Spiractinospora alimapuensis: one gene and its partner. The protein of the gene in region 2 interacts with the protein of the main gene of each other region in a pairwise test. Links are inferred from orthologs where the notes say so. Each region holds a gene or a part of one and is shown on either strand. Other genes may lie near its edges.

Region 1 (9,811 bases), 490 kb from region 2 along the record:
TGGGGAAACGCGCTGCGCTCGTCGACCTCCGCGGCGTGTGGGGCGATCTTGTCCGCTGCGAGCTCCCGCACCACCGAGCGCAGTTCCTCGTTGTCCGCACCGATCGAGAAGTAGTCGACGTCAGCCACGGGCCCTCCATCATCGTCGTCGCCATCATCACACCCGCGCGTCACCATGTGCCTCACCATGGCACGCGGTGCCAGGATAGCGTCGAGTGGTGGTCCTGGACATACCCGTCCACGGTGTGGGGGGACATCAGGTGGAGGGAGATACGATGCGTGCGATGTCGGTGGGCGCCGGCCGGGAGGTCGTTCTCGCGGCGGTGCACCTGTTCACCACGCGCGGCTACGAGGCGACGACGATGGACGACCTCGCCGCCGCCACCGGGATGAGCCGACGCAGCCTGTTCCGGCGCTTCGGCGGCAAGGAGAACGTCCTGTTCGCCGAACACGACGACCTGCTCGCCACCGTGGAACGGTTCCTCGCGGCGTCGCCGGACCGGCCGTCGGACACCGTGTGCGCCGCCGCACGGCTCGTCTTCCAGGCCTACGTCAGCGCTCCGACCGTGACCATCGACCGGCATCGACTCGTCCGGGCGCACCCGCGCCTGCGCGACCGCGAGATCGCGATGACCGCGCGCTACCAGGCCGCGTTCAGCCACTACCTGAGCGGCGGCGCCACGGACGGCAGGGCCCTGCTGTCCGCCGAGATCTTCGCCGCCGCGGTGATCTCGGCACACAACCACGTACTGCGGTCCTGGCTGCGCACGCCGTTCCCCGACCGTGCCGACCTCACGGCCGGCGGCGAGGTCTGGAACCGGTTCGACTCGGCAATGGCCCAGGTGCGCGCCACGGTACCCAGCCCCTAGCCAGAACCGAGTGCCCTAGTTGTGGCACTCGAGCTGGATCAGCCACGCGTCGTCAGGGAGCGCGTCCAGATAGGCGTTGGTGCGCCGCTGGTAGGCGGCGAGGTCGTCGCTGGACTCCGTGGAGGTCCCGAACCGACCGATCTCCCCCGGTGCGACCCACTCCCGCTCCAGGGTGACCAACGCCCAGGCGGGAATCGCCGCGTCACGATGGGTGGCGAGATAGGAGTCCCGTCCCACCGCGAAGATGTCGATGGGGCAGTCGAAGAACCCACCCAGGCCCGCCTTGTCCAACGCGCCAACCAGTGGTTGGGCGTGGTACTCCTCGCGCAGCCTCTCCCGTGGGTAGCCCTCCGGGTCCGCCTCGTGCCGGGCGAGGAACGCCGACATCCCCTCGGCCGGCGGGTGCTCGGACGCGATCTCGGTGTAGCGGTCGAACAGCTCGGTGGCGTAGCTCGCCGCCGCGGAACGGGTGGCCTCCAGGTCCAGCAACCACTTGGGTCCGCCGTCCACCCACTCCATGCGGTGCGCCGGCGGCTTGTCCCGCCGGCGGGCCCCACGCACGAGGTCGGGATGGGCGGGATCCACGGCCCGGAAGGTGTGGGAGAACCCACCTCCCACCGTCCACGAGCTCAATCGTCCGTCGGGATTCGCGCTGCTCGTCACGGAGTACACCGGTTCTCCGTCCACGTGCGCCAAGTCCACCGGTTCTCCCAGGTACGCGGCGAGGAGCGTCCGTTGCCCCTCGTGGTCGTCCACCTGGTCGGGGTCCACCCCCGGCGCCCGTGTCTCCTCAGATCGCGCCCACGCCCGCGCGTTGGCGAGCTCGCGCGGATCCAGGGGCCGGCGATGGGGGGCGACCCGCCGCGCCGCGTCGAACACGGAGACCACCGCGTCCAGCTCTTCGCGTTCTTTGACCGTAACCAGCACAGAGAAATAGGTCATGGAATGCTCCAGGGGGATTCGTCGCTACGCGCAGCAGTATTCCGCCTCCACCCCCGCCCCGCAGGAGAACGGAAGAAAAGCGCGCTTCCCATACCCGAGCCGCCCCGCACCTCCGTGGGACCGCCGGAGGTCTACTCCGTGTCCCTGGGATGGCGAGGGGACGCGTACACCACATGCACGATGCGCCGACCTTCGTCAACGAGGTACCGAACCCGTCCCCCCGCGGTCACCTCGAACTCCCACTGGGGATACCCGACTCCTCCCAAGACCCCGTTGGCGAGTCGTCCGCGCAACCGGTGCTGACGGTCAGGTTGATTGAGGCACCGTGGGTCGCGCCGTAGGTCCTCGAAACACCGGCGCGTGTTACCCGGCGCCTCGGCGGACAGACTCCCCCATCCTTTGGCCGCCTCGTTCGTGGCGAACCGCAGTCTCCACTCGTCTCCAACGGGAGGGGGCGCGACGTCGTCGCCACGCTTGGGACTCACGGCTCGGCCACACACCCATGGTCCTCGTCGGGCAGAGCCGTCGTCAGCTTCTCCGTCAGCTCCGGATCGGCGAGAATTCGGGCCGTCGCTCGCCATTCGATGATGATGCGATGTAAGGCAGCGTGAACATCGAGTTCAGCGGCGTCACGGGTTGCTGAGATCAGGTCGGAGGCGAACTCCCCGAGTTCAGCGTCCGACAGGTGACGAACCCACGGGAAGACATCGGGGAAAGCCCGGCGCACCATCAACTCGCCCTCGGCACTCTGGGACAGAGCGACGAGGAACCGCGCGGCGACATCGACCGTCTCGTCTCGGTGCCGCTCGTGGCGCGCCGTCGTCAGATACAGGTCCTCACCGTCACGACGGGTCACGTGCACGCGATGAGAGCGAGACAACGTGTCGAGCACCCGAGTGGCGTTCTTCGACAGGTCTGAGAACGGGACCGTTGGCGTACACATACCAACAGACTAGTTCGGAACATATTCCGAAGTCCACTCACCGGGTGCTTCGAGCTCACCCCACGACGATGTTCACCAGCTTGGGGGCGCGGACGACGACGCGGCGGATCTCGCGGTCCTGGAGGTGGGCCTGGACCTTCTCCGACGCCAGGGCGAGGCGTTCCAGTTCGGCGTCGTCGATGTCGGGGGCGACCTCCAGCTTGTCGCGGACCTTGCTCTGGACCTGGACGACGCAGGTCACCGACTCCTGGACCAGCAGGTCGGGTTCGGCCTTAGGCCAGTTGCCCAGTGAGACCGAGCCCTTTCCGCCCAGGCGTTCCCAGCCTTCCTCCGCGGCGTAGGGGGCGACGAGGGACAGCACGACGGCGATGGTCTCGGCGGCCTCACGCACGGCCGGGTCCGCCGCTCCAGGGCCCGCGTCGATGGCCTTGCGGGCGGCGGTCACCAACTCCATCAGGCGAGCCACGGCGACGTTGAACCGGAACGCCTCCATCGCGGTGGTGACCTTGTCGATGGTCTGGTGGGTGACCTTACGCAGGGCGATGTCGCCACTGGCCGGGTCGCTGCCGGGTTCGGAGGCGGCGCCCGCCTCGGTCATGACCCGCAGGGCGCGGCTCAGGAAACGCAGGGAGGCGGCGGGCGAGACGTCGGCCCAGTCGATGTCGTCCTCGGGAGGACCGGCGAACACCATGGTGAGCCGCACGGCGTCCACACCGTAGTTGTCGATCTCGACGCCCAGGTCGACCCCGTTGCCCAGCGACTTCGACATCGCCTTGCCCTGGTTGATGACCTGGCCCTGGTTGAGCAGCCGGGTGAAGGGCTCGGTGAAGCGGATCATGCCCATGTCGTGGAGCACCTTGGTGAAGAACCGCGCGTACAGCAGGTGCAGCACCGCGTGCTCGACGCCGCCGACGTACTGGTCGATCGGTCCCCACGCGTTCACGGCGTCGCTGTCGAAGGGGGCACTGTCCATGCGGGGAGAGCAGTACCGCAGGAAGTACCAGGCCGAGTCGACGAACGTGTCCATGGTGTCGGTGTCCCGGGTCGCCGGCCCTTGGCAGGAGGGGCAGTCGACGTTCACCCAGTCGGTCGCGGTCGCCAGTGGAGAGACCCCCTTGGGGGCCAGGTCCGCGCCACGCAGGTCCGGGAGGGTGACCGGCAACTGGTCCTCGGGGACCGGAACCTCGCCGCAGTCGGGGCAGTGGATGATCGGGATCGGTGTGCCCCAGTAGCGCTGCCGCGAGAGCAGCCAGTCACGCAGGCGGAAGTTGACCGTCGCGTTGCCGGTCGCGCGCTCGGCCAGGACGTCGACGATGCGCTCGATGGCGTCGGTCTTGCTGAGCCCGTCCAACGGACCGGAGTTGACCATGGTGCCCTCGCCGACCGTGGCCACCCCGGTTTCCCGCGGATCGGGCTCGCCGGTGTCCAGCACGACCCGCACCGGCAGGTCGAAGGTCCGCGCGAAGTCGAGGTCCCGCTGGTCGTGCGCCGGGACCGCCATGATGGCGCCGTGGCCGTAGTCAGCGAGAACGTAGTCGGCGGCCCACACGGGGATCTGCTCCCCGTTGACCGGATTGACGGCGTAGCGTCCGAGGAACACACCGGTCTTCTGCCGCTCGGTGGACTGGCGCTCGATGTCGCTCAGCTTGGCGACCTTCTCGCGGTAGGCCTCGAACTCCGAGCGTCGTTCCGGCGCGCACAGCTCCTCGGCCAGCGGGGCGTCCGCCGCGACGACGAAGAAGGTCGCGCCGTACAACGTGTCCGGCCGGGTCGTGAAGACCGTGACCGGTTCCTCGCGACCTTCGATCTGGAAGTGGACGTCGGCACCGTGGGAACGGCCGATCCAGTTGCGCTGCATCGTGAGCACGCGCTCGGGCCAGCAGCCCTCCAGTTGCGCCATGTCGTCCAGCAGTCGGTCGGCGTACTCGGTGATCCGGAAGTACCACTGGTCCAGGCTGCGACGCACCACCTCGGTGCCGCAACGCTCGCAGCGCCCCTGTACCACCTGCTCGTTGGCCAGGACCGTCTGGTCCTTGGGGCACCAGTTGACGAGGCCGCCCTTGCGGTACGCCAGGCCGCGCTCGAAGAACCGCAGGAACAGCCACTGGTTCCAGCGGTAGTACTCCGGATCGCTGGTGTGCAACCGCCGGGACCAGTCGAAGGAGGCCGCGTAGCGCTTGAAGGACGCGGCCTGGGTCTCGATGTTGGCGTAGGTCCACTCCGCGGGGTGGGTTCCGCGCTGGATGGCCGCGTTCTCCGCGGGCAGCCCGAAGGAGTCCCAGCCGATGGGGTGCAACACGTTCTCGCCCAGTTGGAACCGGTAGCGCGCGACCACGTCGCCCATGGCGAACGCCTCGGCGTGGCCCATGTGGAGGTCACCGGAGGGGTAGGGGAACATGTCGAGGACGTAGGAGCGCGGCCGCTTGTCGGTCGGGTCCTCGCTCGCCGTGAACGGATTGTCCTCGGTCCAGCGCCGCTGCCACTTGTCCTGCAGGCTCTGGGCGTCGTACGCCTCGCCCTGGGCCTGCGTTCCGTCTACCATTGTCATCGCGTGCGTCGTCCTCTACCGGGTCGTGCGCGGGGCATCGTCAACGGGCTCGCGACCGGGAGTCCGGCGCCGTCCTCTGGCCGACAGCGTGTTCTCGCTGGGGCGGCCAGGGTGTCTCGCCCTGATTTCCCAAGGTTAGCGTGCCGGGGGATGCCCCTTCGACTCATTGGTGTCGCCAAGGCCACACCAGTCGTCATCCCGTAACGATCCGCTGTCACTCCGCTATCGGATGGGCTGTCCTGGCACACAACCGCCGCCATGGGGTGTCACAATGTTACGGACGGCGAGGCACCGCTCGCTGCGCGCCTTCCGCTGCCACCGCGCCCGCTCCGGCGAACCCGGACGGGTCATCCGGAGCAGCGACCACCAACGACAATCCTGCTGGGGGATTCCGCCATGCCTGCCAAGGACTACGTTCAACGGCCCCGGGTGCTCGCCGCGGTGGTTCTGTGCGTGGCGCTCGGGCTCACTGGCTGTCACTCCTCCCCCCCAGAACGACGCGACGGTCGCGTCGGACTCGAGTGTGGCCCCCACTGTCGGCCCCGACGAGGATCGGGTCCGGCTGGACGAGCGGATCGCCCAGACCTTCACCGACGACGAGACGCCGTGGACCGTGCAGGTCACCGCGTTCGAGAACAGCGAGGATCCGGTCGTGATCCTCAACGTCCGCTCCGACGCCGGACGAGACCCGACGTCTGACCCTGGGCGACACCCTGGACCTCGGCGCGGAGTCCTGGCGACTCTCGGAGATCGCGATCAGCGACACCGACGAGTCGCCCGGCTCGGCGACGCTGGTTCGGGTTTCGGAGGACTGACGCCCCGTTTCCCTGGGGCCTCCCACCCGGCCGGCCGCACACGGCGACCGGTCGGGCGAGCCGCGGTCACAGTCCGGCGGCGAGCCGGAGCGTGGAGATGAGTTCGGCCGGTTCGTAGACCGCCTGTCCGATCGCGGCGCAGAACGCCGCGAGCATGTGGAGACGGATCTGTGGGTCACCGCGGGTGAACTGCTCCGCGGCCTCCTCCTCACCCAGGGCGTGTGCCTCCCAGGCCGACACCACCGCGAGCTCGATCTCCGGGGGGAGCATGTCGGCGACGGCCCGGGCGACGGCCTCGCGTGAGTCCGAGGGCCGCCAGGCGAGTCCGGTCTCCTGGACGCGTCTGGCGAGGAACGCGGCGAAGACCTTGAGGTCGGAGAGTGCCGCGTCCACGCCGTCACGCAGAATGGCGGCGGAGCGCTCCTCCACTCCGTCGGCGTCGCGTTCTACGTAGGCCTCGATCAGTGAGATCGTGAGGCTCTTCATTCCCTCGGACTGTGGATCCATGGTGGAATCATCCCCCAGGTTCGAACCGGGGACGCAGGGGCATCCCCGCGTCCGTCCCGTCGAGTTTGACACCGAGGATCTGGTGGAGCTGCACCACGTTGCGTTCGAACCCCAGTCGCGAGCCGGCGATGTACAGCCGCCACACCCGCGCCGTCCCCTCCCCCACCTGGGCGACGGCCGCCTCCCAGTTGCGGTCGAGGTTCGCGCTCCAGTCCCGCAGTGTCAGGGCGTAGTGCTCCCGCAGGTTCTCCTGGTGTCGGACCTCGAAGCCGGCCTCGTTCATCTCCGTGTTCAGCCAGCCCGGCCCCTCGAGTTCACCGTCGGGGAACACGTAACGGTTGATGACGCCGCCGGGCTTACGGGCCGGGGAGTGGTTGTCCGGACGAGTGATGCAGTGGTTGAGCAGACGGCCGCCCGGCTTCAGTTTGCGGTACAGCGACGCGAAGTAGTCCGGCACGTTCTTCTTGCCGATGTGTTCGGTCAGCCCGATCGAACTGACCCGGTCGAAGGAACCGTCGGGGACGTCGCGGTAGTCGAGGTGGCGCACCTCGGCCAGCCCCTCGAGACCGAGTTCGGCGATCTTCTTCTGCGCCCACTCGGCCTGCTGCACCGAGAGGGTGACGCCGAGTCCCCGCACCCCGTACTCCTTGGCCGCGTGGATGACCATGCCGCCCCAACCGCAGCCGACGTCCAGGAGCCGCATGCCCTCCTCGAGTCCCAGCTTGCGGGCGACGAGGTCGTGCTTGTGCCACTGTGCCTGTTCCAGCGACGTGTCGGTCCCTGGGTACACCGCGCACGTGTAGGTCATGGCGGGACCGAGGACGAGCTCGTAGAACTCGTTGGACACGTCGTAGTGGTGGTGGATGACCTCGGCGTCGCGCGACTTGGAGTGACGGGTGCCCCGCCCTAGGAGTCGACCGCGGCGCATCTCCTGGGGAGGCGGGGGTACCCGGTTGACGAACTTGACCCAGCCGATGTCCCGCACCAAGCCGAGGACCTGGCCTGGGCTCACGCTGTCGACGAGCGTCAGCTCCGACATCCGGCGTAACGCCGTGTACATGTCGCCTTCGACGTCGATGTGTCCGGCCACGAAGGCGCGGGTGAGTCCGACCGCCCCCGGTGACCCGGCCAGGTAGTTGAGCGCGACCGGGGTGCGGATCACGATGGAGACGTCACTGGTGGGGTCTCCTGCCTCACTACCGTCGAACGCCCGAAACCGGACTGGAGCTTCGGGGCCCACGATTCGTTCGAAGATCTCGGCAAGCCGCATTTCGTCCAGACTCCTCTTCGATCAGTCTTCCGCGCTGGCACGGTGCCCGATTGGATCAGGCTCCCCGCCCGTTGCCAACGCATTTCGCGTAGAGGTCGAGCAGACGCCCCCCTGGGTCGTACGCCGCTTTGAGTTCGCGGTACGCCGCCCCGTTGTAGAGGTGCCAGAACTCGTCCTGGGTGTAGAAGGAGTCCGAGTAGAGCGACTTGTGCCCGCCAAGTCGCGTCACCTCGGATTCGATCCGTCGGTTGTAGTGGTCCTTGGCCTGGGCTCCACGCCGCGGAACGAGCCCCCAGAACCCGAAGTTCACGTAGAGCTGCTCGGGCTCCAACGGGTAGAGCGGCCAGGTGCGCTCGTCACGCAGCCGCAGTGGGCACATCCAGATCGGGCTCATACCGATGTCGCGGTGGAAGAAGTCGAGGAACTCGGCCCCGCGGTCGACTCCGACCTCGACGTCCTGGATGACGGGTTCGCTCTGTGGGCGTCCGCGATAGTGGGCGAGGAGGCGGCTGAAGTCCGTGCGACGGTCGAGGGCGACGAGACGGCGGTAGACGTCGGACCGTTTGAACCTGCGGGGCCACAGAGCCCGCACCGCGGGATTCTGCACCCCGAAGGCGCGCGAACACCAGAACCAGTCGGTGTCCCACCGCCAGAGGTAGGCCTCGGTGGTCATGTAGTCCCCGGGACCGTTGCCGGCGTAGCGGGGAATCGAGCGGTAGTAGACGTCCAGCCCGGTGTAGTCGCTGAGCCACGGCGCTCGGTCAACGAACCGGGCGAGGGTGAGGTAGATGTCGTCGGGAGCGAACACCACTCCGTCGAGGAAGTCCACCGGTTGGTCCTCATAGGCGCGTTCCCCACTGATGCGGGAGATCGCCGCCATCGCGTCCTCCGCGTTGGTGAACCGCACGTGGCGCAGGTGAACGGCCGGTTTGACCGGCTCGAGCTCGATGCGCAGCCGCAGGCTGTAGCCCAGGGTGCCGTAGGAGTTCGGGAAGCCCCGGAATAGCTCGCGATGTTCGTTGTCGGGGCGGGCGACGACGACGTCGCCGTCCGCGGTGAGGACCTCGATCTCCCGCACCGACTCGTGTGGCAGCCCGTTGCGGAACGAGGACGACTCGATGCCGAGACCGGTGACGGCACCGCCCAGCGTGATGGTCCGCAACTGGGGCACGACGAGAGGCATCAGCCCGTGGGGCAGGGTCGCGGCGACCAGGTCCTCGTAGGTGGTCATCCCGCCGACCTCGGCGGTCCGCGCGTCGGGGTCGATCTCGATCACCGACGTGAACGCGCTGACGTCGAGCCGGGCCGCGTCGTCCGCGCGACCGAACCGGAACAGGTTCGACGTCGGCTTGGCCAGGCGAACCGGGGAGTCGGTCGGGAGTCGCGCGAACTCGCGGCGCAAGCGTTCGACCGCGGACGCGTGGTCGGCCATACCGACCTGGTTGGACATGAGGCTCATGCGCGGACCTCTCGTCTGTGATGCCTTTCCGGACAGCCTATGCCTACCGGCCGGTAGGTCTAAAGCGTGTAACGACCGGCGTGGCCTGTCCCACCTCGGGTTGTTCGGCCCGTCACGCGCATCCGGTGCTCACCGGGTCGTAAGCTCCAGTCGTGCGAATAGTTCTGGTCGACTCCGGAATCGGGATGCTCTCCACCGCCGCTGAGCTGCGACGACTCCGGCCAGACGCCCACCTCGTGCTATCGATGGACCCCGACCACATGCCGTGGGGCCAGCGTGACGCGACCGAAATCACCGAACGCGCGCTCGCCGGGGCGCGCGCCGCCGGGCCCGCGGACGCGGTGGCGGTGTTGTGTAACACGGCATCGGTGTACGGCCTGGAAGCCCTGCGAACGGTGTTCGAACCGGCGGTCCCGGTCATCGGGACGGTCCCGGCGGTCAAGCCGGCGGCGGCCCACG
Region 2 (9,678 bases):
GGCGGGATGGGGCTGTGGCTCGGGGTGGTGGGCATCGGTGAAAATGAGGTCAATTCGTCGGCCGCCACGCCCTCACCTGCGACGGTACTGTCTCACCCTGCCGCTAGTGTCGATACTGTGCGGCGGATGTGGCACCGAATCGGCTTCGCACCGGAGACCCTCACCGAGGCCGTCGTCCTCACGCCGCGCTGTGGCCTCGCGGGGGCGTCAGCGCGCAACGCGCGGGCCGCGTTGGAGGCCGCGAGTGCCGCCGCACGAGTGTTGCGGGAGGACCCGGAAGGGTCCCTCGCGGGATAACCAGAAAGGGTGGGCACCGCAGTGAGCGCGGACAACGGGAGTGAGTTCGACACCGCGGAACGGACGAGCCACACGAACACGGCACCCGCACCGCCCTCGGGAGTCCGGGAGCGTCACGCCGAGCTGAGCCAGGATCTCGACGACTACAGCTACCGCTACTACCTCGGCAGCCCCATCGTCAGCGACGCCGAGTACGACGCCATGATGCGCGAACTCCAGGACCTGGAGAGCCGCTACCCCGACCTCCAGACTCCGGACTCGCCGACCCAGAAGGTCGGCGCCCCGATCAGCACCGACTTCGCGCCGGTACAGCACCTGGAGCGGATGGAGAGCCTGGACAACGCCTTCGACCGGGCGGAGTTCAGCGCCTGGATCCAACGCGCGTCCAACGAGGTCGCCATCGACGCGTTCCTGTGCGAACTCAAGATCGACGGCCTCGCCGTGGACCTGGTGTACGAGAACGGGCGCCTGGTGCGTGCCGCCACCCGCGGAGACGGGCGGGTCGGCGAGGACATTACCCCGAACCTCCGCACCATCGAGGCGGTGCCGACCCGGCTGGCCGGAGACAGGGTGCCGGAACTCCTTGAGGTCAGGGGCGAGGTCTTCCTGCCCGTCGCCGAATTCGAGGCGCTGAACGTCCGGCTCGGCGACGAGGGCAAGGCTCTCTTCGCCAACCCCCGCAACGCCGCCGCCGGCTCGTTGCGGCAGAAGGACCCACGGGTCGCCGCGCAGCGCCCCCTGAGCATGATCGCGCACGGGGTTGGCGCGCACACCGGCGTCACCTTCGACCGTCAGTCCCACGCCTACGAGATGCTCCGCGAATGGGGCCTGCCCATCAGCGACCGTTACCGCGTCGTCTCCACGGCGGACGAGGTGCACGCGTTCATCGACTACTACGCGGACAACCGCCATGAGCCGGCCTACCAGATCGACGGCGTCGTGGTGAAGGTGGACGACACCGCGACCCAACGCCGTCTGGGCTCCACGAGCCGCGCGCCCCGGTGGGCGATCGCCTACAAGTACGCCCCCGAGGAGGTCACCACGGAGCTCCTGGACGTCCGGGTGAACGTGGGGCGCACCGGGCGGGTCACTCCCTACGGGGTCATGCGTCCCGTGCACGTCGCCGGCTCGGAGGTCGAGTTCGCCACCCTGCACAACGCACAAGAAGTCGAGCGCAAGGGTGTCCTGATCGGCGACACCGTCGTGTTGCGCAAGGCGGGCGACGTGATCCCGGAGATCCTCGGGCCGGTTCCGGACAAGCGGGACGGAACAGAGCGTCCGTTCGTTATGCCAACCGAGTGCCCGGAGTGTGGCACGACGCTGCGTCGGATGAAGGAGGAGGACGTGGACATCCGTTGTCCCAACGCCCGCTCCTGCCCCGCCCAGCTCCGCGAGCGGCTTTTCTACCTCGCCGGACGTGCCGCGTTCGACATCGACGCCCTCGGTTATGAGGCCGCGACCGCGCTCACCAAACCGGACGAGCCGGCACGGCCTCCCCTCACCGACGAGGGCGACCTGTTCTCCCTCACCCCTGAGCAGCTCGCCAACGTCCGCATGTGGTGGGACGTCAAGCGCAAGGGCGAACTCACCGGCGAACGTGAACTGGTGTCGTTCTTCTACACCAAACCCACCGCCGCCCATCCGGACTCGGTTCCGACCAAGAACACCGAGAAACTGTTCGAGCAGCTTCGTGCGGTGCGAGATGTGCCACTGTGGCGCGTCCTGGTCGCCCTGTCCATTCGTCATGTCGGCCCCACGGCCGCCCAGGAGCTCGCGCGCCACTTCCGCGCCATGGACGCCATCTTCTCCGCGTCGGAGGAACAACTCGCGGCCGTGGACGGGGTGGGTCCCACGATCGCCCGCTCGCTTATCGAGTGGTACTCCGTGGACTGGCACCGCGACATCGTGGCGAAGTGGCGGGCAGCCGGGGTACGGATGCGGGACGAGGGCGCTGAGGGTCCCCGTCCCCTCGAGGGCACCACAGTGGTCATCACGGGGTCGCTGGAGGGGTACACCCGGGATTCCGCGAAGGAGGCCGTCCAGAATCTGGGGGGAAAGGTCTCCGGATCGGTGTCCAAGAAGACCGACTTCGTGGTGGCGGGCGACGCGCCGGGATCCAAGTACGACAAGGCTGTTGCGCTGGGGGTTCCCGTCCTCGACGAGGAAGGGTTCGTGACCCTGTTGGAGGAAGGAGCTGACGCCGCGCGCGGTGCCGCCCACGTCGGGGAATAACTTGACGTTGATGTCTGAAGACAGAAGGTAAGCACGCGCCGTAAGCTGGACGGTGGGGCGAGTCGACTGGCCTCCCAACGACGTGGGCCGGTCGACCTCCTCCTTCCCCCTTGACAGCTTGAGTCCCGGAGGCGGCCGTACGACGATGACGAACTCAACCGAGGCCCGGGACCTCGTCCCTCCCCGGGTCGGAACCCCGTTATGGCTGTACCTGACGGGTACGACCATCGCCGGGGCCGTCATGCTGGCCTTGGCCGTGTACTACTGGCTGGGCTCGACGGGCCTGGTCTACCTCGCCACGAACCCGCTCACCTGGGTTCTGCTCGGCCTGGTCATCATCGGGGAGTTGCGGCCGATCTCCACCACGCACCAGTTGGTGTCATCGACGGCCCCCACCTCGCTCCCCTTCTCGTTCGCCCTCGTCATCGCGGTGGGACTGCCCGCGGCGGCGTTGGTGCAGACGATCGCGACCGCGGCGGTCGGGGCGGCCCGTGGAGTGGGACCGCACCGCATCGGATTCACCGTCGCCCAGTACACGTTGGGCTTCGGCGTCGCCGACGCGGTCCTGCGCCTGCTGGAGCCCTCGGCGGCCAGCTTCATGTGGGTCCCCGAGACGTGGGCCGACCTGCTCGCGGTGGCGGCGGCCGCGGCCACCTACTTCGTGGTCACCCTCCTCATCGGGGACTGCGGCGAGGCCATGCACCTGCGCCAACCCCTGACCCACGTGCTGCGCGCCGGCCTCGGCCAGCGCGTCTTCACCGCGAGCGTGCTACTGAGCCTTGCCCCGCTGGTGGCGGTGACCATGGCCTGGTCGGTGTGGCTGGTGCCGCTGTTCCTCTTCCCCCTCGCCGCGCTGCACAGCAGCGCGATTCTCTCGGTGAAGCGGGAGCACCAGGCCAACCACGACGAACTGACCGGACTCGCCAACCGCAAGCTCCTCAACGCACGTGCCGAAGCGGCCCTGCAGGAGGCACGCCGTCTGGACCACCTGGTCGGTCTCCTGCTGCTGGACCTGGACCGGTTCAAGGAGGTCAACGACACCCTCGGGCACCCCACGGGTGACCGTCTGCTGCGGGCGGTGGCCCACCGGCTCACCCAGTCGGTCCGTCCCGGTGATCTCGTCGCCCGTCTCGGCGGCGACGAGTTCGCGGTACTACTGCCCCACGTGCGGGACTCCCTCTCCGCGCGTGAGGTGGCGGCCCGGCTGCGGGTCGCGCTCGCCGAACCCATCCGCCTGGAGGGCATGGACTTCGACCTCGAGGCCAGCGTCGGCATCGCGCTGTACCCCGAACACGCGGCCGACTTCGAGCTGCTGCTGCAGCGGGCCGACGTCGCGATGTACGTCGCGAAGACCCGGCGCACCGGGGTCGAGTCCTACTCCGCGCAGAAGGACCACAACTCGGCGGCCCGCCTGAGCCTGTTCAGTGAACTCCGCCGTGCGCTGGTCGAGGACGAGCTGGAGATGTTGTACCAGCCCACACTCGGTCTCGCGGAGAACCGGCCGGTCGGCCTGGAAGCCCTGGTCCGCTGGCGTCACCCCCGCCGCGGACTGCTGCGTCCGGAGGAGTTCATCACCCTGGTCGAGCAGTCCTACGTGGTGCGCAGCTTCACCCAGGAGATTCTCAACCAGACCCTGCCGCAGGTCGCCCGATGGTGGCGGGAGGGTCTCCGCGTCCCCGTCGCCATCAACTTCTGCGCCCGGGAGCTCCTCGACCCGACCCTCCCCGACGTGATCGCCGCCGGGCTACGCCGCCACAGCGTGCCACCCGAGGCGATCCGCCTGGAGATCAGTGAACGCATCCTCGTCACCGAGCACGCCGCCGTGCTTCCCAACCTCCTCGCCCTGTCCCACATGGGACTCCACCTCACCCTCGACGACTTCGGGACCGGGCACTTCACCCTGTCCCAACTCCCCGGCCTCCCCATCAACGAAGTGAAGATCGACGGTTCGCTCGTGGGCCGCATCGCCGACGCGACCGGTGGACACGCCATCGTCGTCTCGGTCGTGGACCTCCTGGGAACCCTCGGCATGCGCGTCGTCGCCGAAGGGGTCGAGGACGTGCGCGTGGCCGACGCCCTCCGCGACATCGGTTGCTACGCCGCCCAAGGCGACTTCTTCAGCCACCCCCTGGCCGCCTCCGAGGTCCGCCACTGGATGGACCACCACGCCTCCAACTCCGGCCACCGCGAACTCCCCGGCTCCTCGATCGCGTGACCACGGCTCCTCGCCTCCCCGGTCGGGGAGGCGAGGAGCCGCTCGTTCAGGTGGGGAGAGTGTGGGGTGCGCCCCGAACTCGGGACGAATGGCCGCGGGTCCACGCGAGCGGGTTCCACCTTCGATCCATCCGTGGCTCAACCCGGGTGCGCGCGCGAGCGTGCGGTCACTCCCCAATGACGGGGGAGTCCACCATCCGTCCAGAGTCGCGGTGGGCGCCCGCGTCGCCAAGGTTCACCCTGGGCACGCTTCCTGGTTCTTCGATGAGGTGATCGTGCGGCTCCGTCCTCCCTGCCCGGGGCGGGGAGAGGACGTTCGCTGGAGTGGTGGTCTCGGGGTGGATGCCGGGTGGTGGGACCGGACCGTCACGCCCCACCGTCCGTGGACAGCCGAGCCCTCGGCGTGGAGCGGGTGGCCCGCGCCGGCTACGGACGAACGCGGGAGGCGGTGCGCGGCGGGTTGTCCCGACGAGCGGGGGCGCCCCCCGGCTGACGCTCGCGCGTTGGACCGAACACGTCGGCGCATGGTCGGTCCGATCGATGCGGAGGAAGGCGACCGGGTGAACGGTCGGGACGCGTGGACTCGTTGGACGCACACCACGTCTGCCCCGCACGTGAGGGGGAGGGTGCGCGGAACGCACCGTGTCCTCGGGCGGGCACGGTCGTGGGTGAACACGCTCTAGGATTGAGGGGCGCTCCAGACCGAGACAGCAGTATCCCTGAAGCAGTGTCCCTGAAAAGATGTGGTTTCTGATGCCCGCCATCACCCGCGATGAGGTCGCTCACCTCGCCCGGCTATCGCGGCTCGCGCTGCCGCCGGAGGAACTCGATACCCTCGCGTCCCAACTGGACGTGATCATTTCTTCGGTGGCCAAGGTGCAAGAGGTCGCGACGAGCGACATCCCGCCCAGCTCCCACGCGTTGCCGCTGGAGAACGTCGAACGGGTCGATGAGGTCCAGCCGGGCCTGAACCAGGAGCAGGCGCTCTCCGGGGCGCCCGCGGTCGAGGACGGCCGGTTCCGAGTGCCGCGGATCCTGGAGGAGGAAGCGTGAGTGACGTACTGGGGCACGCTGACCCCGCGGTGATCCGGATGAGCGCCGCCCAACTGGGCCGCGCCATCGCGGCGGGCGAAATCTCGGCCGTGGACGCCACCCGCGCCTATCTCGCGCGCATCGGCCAGGTCGAGTCCGACATCAACGCCTACCTCCACGTCGACGCCGAGGGCGCGCTGGAGCAGGCACGCCAAGTCGACGAGCAGCGTGCCGCTGGTGCCCAAATGGGCCCGCTCGCCGGCGTTCCCGTCGCCCACAAGGACATCTTCGCGACGAAGGGGGTTCCCACCACCGCCGGGTCGAAGATCCTGCACGGCTGGGTTCCGCCCTACGACGCCACCGTCACCGCGCGGCTGCGTGCCGCCGGCATGGTCATCCTGGGCAAGACGAACCTCGACGAGTTCGCCATGGGGTCCTCCACGGAGAACTCCGCCTTCGGCCCCACCCGCAACCCCTGGGACACCACGCGAATCCCCGGCGGCTCCTCGGGCGGTTCCTCCGCCGCCGTCGCGGCATTCGCCGCCCCGCTGGCCACCGGCACCGACACCGGCGGCTCCATCCGGCAGCCAGCCGCCGTCTGCGGCCTTGTCGGCGGGAAGCCGACCTACGGCAGCTCCTCCCGCTACGGGTTGATCGCCTTCGCGTCCTCGCTCGACACCCCCGGCCCGTTCGCCCGGGACGTGCTGGACGCGGCGCTGCTGCACGAGGCGTTCTCGGGCTACGACCCGCGGGACTCCACGTCGATCGACCGTCCGGTTCCGCCGGTGGTGCAGGCGGCCCAACGCACCGACGTGTCCGACCTGCGGATCGGTGTAGTGCGTGAACTCGGGGGCGAGGGCTACCAGGCGGGTGTGCTGCAGCGGTTCAACGAGACCGTCGCACTGTTGGAGTCGCTGGGAGCGAAGGTCGTCGAGGTCTCCTGCCCGAGCTTCGACACCGCGCTCGCCGCGTACTACCTGATCGCGCCGAGCGAGGCTTCCTCCAACCTGGCGCGGTTCGACGCCATGCGCTACGGGCTGCGCGTCGGCGACGACGGCACCCGCAGTGCGGAGGACGTCATGTCGCTGACCCGCGCCGAGGGCTTCGGCCCGGAGGTGAAGCGGCGCATCATCCTCGGCACCTACGCCCTGTCCAGCGGCTACTACGACGCCTACTACGGCTCGGCGCAGCAGGTGCGGACGCTGATCAAGCGGGACTTCGACGCCGCGTTCGAGGACGTGGACGTGCTGATCTCGCCGTCGACGCCGACCACCGCGTTCCCGATCGGGGAGCGGACCGACGACCCGATGGCCATGTATCTCGCCGACCTGTGCACCATCCCGACCAACCTGGCGGGAAACGCCGCGCTGTCGGTCCCCTGCGGTCTCGCCCCCGAGGACAACCTCCCGGTGGGAATCCAGGTCATGGCCCCGGCGATGCGCGACGACCGTGCCTACCAGGTGGGTGGCGCGATCGAGGCCGCGCTGCGCGACACCTGGGGCGGGGACCTCCTGTCCCGCAGCCCCTACGCCCCGGCGTAGCGCGACACCGTCTCCGAGGAGGGGGCCGCCGACCCGGGTCGGCGGCCCCCTCCTCCTTTGGGTCCGGGCCTTCGGTCCGCCTCACCGCGCGGAACGCCGCGTCCAGGTGGCGGCGAGCGGGCATGACGCGTCCGACGGGCCGACCGGGACCACGAACACGAACTGGGGCCCCGGACTCAGTCCGAGGCCCCAGCTCTGCGATGGAGCCGTCAGGGACGGCCACACCGATGCGTCCTACACGGTCCTAGCCCTGGACAGGCAGACCGCCACGGCGCTTGCGCGCCAGGTACAGCGCCAGACCGCCACCGCCCAGGGCGACGACCGCGGCGATGATCAGGCCGGTCAGTGTGGAACCGGTGACCGGAAGACCGCCCTCGTTGTCGTCCTCCGGCTTGCCGCCCTCGTCCTCCTCGGGCGGGGTCTCCTTGTCGTCCTCCGGGGGAGCGGTTTCGTCGTCCTCCGGCGGCGGAGGGGTCTCCTCGTCGTCGTCCGGCGGCGGGGTTTCGGTGTCGTCGGGAGCGCCGTCCCAGGAGATGGTCGCCGCGGCCTCGGCCACGTGGGCGTCGCCCTCGGCCGTGATCAGCGTCTGGGTCTCCTCGGTCTCGCCCTTGAAGAGCCGGCCGACCTCTGTGCTTTCCGAGACCGAACCCGAGATCGTCGCCTCGCCCGGCTCGGCGTCCTCCGGAACGAGCACGCCGAAGGTGTCACCGTCGTCGACGGTGGCGATCGGCTCGCCGTCCAGGTCCACCAGCTCCAGGCCCTCGGGGCCCTCGAGGTCCAGCGGAACACCGGAGCGGTTGGTGCTCACCTCGAACGCGCCGACGATCTCACCGGCCGTACCCGACGCCTCGTCCGGGTCGATGGCGAGCGTAGGCTCCTCACCGTCGGACTGGGGCAGGTCCTGCGCGTTCTCGACCAGGTAGTCGTAGACCGCGGTGACGTTCGGCTGGTCCTCCTTCGGGTCCAGGTCCTTGCCGTTGCTGTAGTGCCAGATGGCGGCCTGGGTACCGGAGAGGGCGTCCTTGTCCGTCAGCTCCTCGGCGTCGGTGCGGTTCTCCAGCTCCTCCACACCCACCTGCGGGTAGGAGTTCTGCAGGATCCAGTGGACCTTGCCGGCCTCGGCCTCGAAGTCGCCGCGACCGGGGTAGTTCGCCCAGTCGTCCTCGATGTAGGACGTACGACGGATGGGAGTGTCGTAGTCGATGCAGTAGGTGCGAAGGGTCTCGCCCGTGTCGAGCTTGAGGTCGAAGATCTGGGCGGTGATGGAGCCGCCGCCCATGGTGATGGCGTGGCCGACTTCGCCGTTGCCTTCGTACTCACCGGTGACTGGATCGGCGAACGCGGGGGAAGCACTCAGCCCGAACATGAGCGCGGATGCCGTCAGCGCGCTGAACGCGCGGCGTCCCCAACGGGAACGCGTGGCAGAAGAAGTAGTCATTGAGTGACGTCCATGCGGATGTAGGGGGTAAACGGAAACGGAGCGCACACCTGAAGAGCAGGGGTAGGTTGCGCTACGGCGCCACAGGCGAACTTCACGTCGGCCCGGCGCCAACGGTGATCACCTTGGGTGATCAATCCGCCGACATAGATTCAACTACCGCAACGCCAGATGCTAGCGCCCCAGTTACCCCGATCCAACCACTTCGCCGGAATCACTGGAAAACTCCGTGTGACGACGGTAACGGTCTCACCATCCGGGTTCGTAGCGCTCCGTAGCGTGGCGCTGTGCCCAATGGACGGGCCCGGCGGGAACCCCGACTCCGCTAAGCTGCTCACGGAGGATTCGCGGTAGGGGCGGGCTCGCCCGCCGCACGGACGTATCGAGCGGAGAACAGCGAAGACCATGGGTGTTGTGGCGGCCGACGGTGTCCTGGACTACGAGACGGCCCTGGCGGACTACGAGCCCGTCATGGGGCTGGAGACGCACGTCGAGCTGAACACCGCGACGAAGATGTTCTGCGGGTGTCCCACCGGTTTCGGCGCGGAACCCAACTCGCAGGTGTGCCCCGTGTGTCTGGCGCTCCCCGGCGCCCTGCCCGTGGTCAACGCCGAGGCGATCGCGAGCACCATCAAGATCGGCCTCGCGCTCAACTGCTCGATCGCGTCCTGGTGCCGCTTCGCGCGGAAGAACTACTTCTACCCCGACATGCCGAAGAACTACCAGATCTCCCAGTACGACGAGCCGCTGTGCTCGGACGGCTACCTGGACGTCGAGGTGGAGACCCCCGACGGGGAGACCACGGTCGTCCGGGTGGGGATCGAACGTGTCCACATGGAAGAGGACACCGGCAAGACCACCCACATCGGTGAGACCGGCCGCATCCACGGCGCCGACTACTCCACCGTCGACTACAACCGCGCC

What was found.
Region 1: the proteins of ligA (region 2) and leuS interact in binary tests that used the Escherichia coli proteins (3 or more experiments, as listed by UniProt). The link is inferred for Spiractinospora alimapuensis from one-to-one orthologs.

What each region holds. Positions count from the first base shown.
Region 1 is NZ_CP072467.1:5,411,939-5,421,749, reverse strand. What follows is about bases 2,556-5,662. They hold leuS (leucine--tRNA ligase), read right to left. Parts: upstream 5,302-5,662; coding sequence 2,809-5,301; downstream 2,556-2,808. Other genes in these bases: J4H86_RS25215 (hypothetical protein), read right to left, coding at 2,556-2,702. Also shown: J4H86_RS25230 (acyl-CoA dehydrogenase family protein), read right to left, coding at 1-128; J4H86_RS25225 (TetR/AcrR family transcriptional regulator), read left to right, coding at 275-868; J4H86_RS25220 (hypothetical protein), read right to left, coding at 884-1,810; more of J4H86_RS25215, read right to left, coding at 2,292-2,555; J4H86_RS25205 (hypothetical protein), read right to left, coding at 6,183-6,623; J4H86_RS25200 (SAM-dependent methyltransferase), read right to left, coding at 6,631-7,893; J4H86_RS25195 (FAD-binding oxidoreductase), read right to left, coding at 7,949-9,352; J4H86_RS25190 (glutamate racemase), read left to right, coding at 9,505-9,811.
Region 2 is NZ_CP072467.1:4,928,138-4,937,815, forward strand. Bases 1-2,974 are described here. They hold ligA (NAD-dependent DNA ligase LigA), read left to right. Parts: upstream 1-420; coding sequence 421-2,529; downstream 2,530-2,974. Other genes in these bases: J4H86_RS23105 (methionine synthase), read left to right, coding at 1-297; J4H86_RS23115 (putative bifunctional diguanylate cyclase/phosphodiesterase), read left to right, coding at 2,675-2,974. Also shown: more of J4H86_RS23115, read left to right, coding at 2,975-4,744; Asp-tRNA(Asn)/Glu-tRNA(Gln) amidotransferase subunit GatC, read left to right, coding at 5,497-5,796; Asp-tRNA(Asn)/Glu-tRNA(Gln) amidotransferase subunit GatA, read left to right, coding at 5,835-7,316; J4H86_RS23130 (thioester domain-containing protein), read right to left, coding at 7,561-8,754; Asp-tRNA(Asn)/Glu-tRNA(Gln) amidotransferase subunit GatB, read left to right, coding at 9,160-9,678. UniProt on the Escherichia coli protein: DNA ligase that catalyzes the formation of phosphodiester linkages between 5'-phosphoryl and 3'-hydroxyl groups in double-stranded DNA using NAD as a coenzyme and as the energy source for the reaction.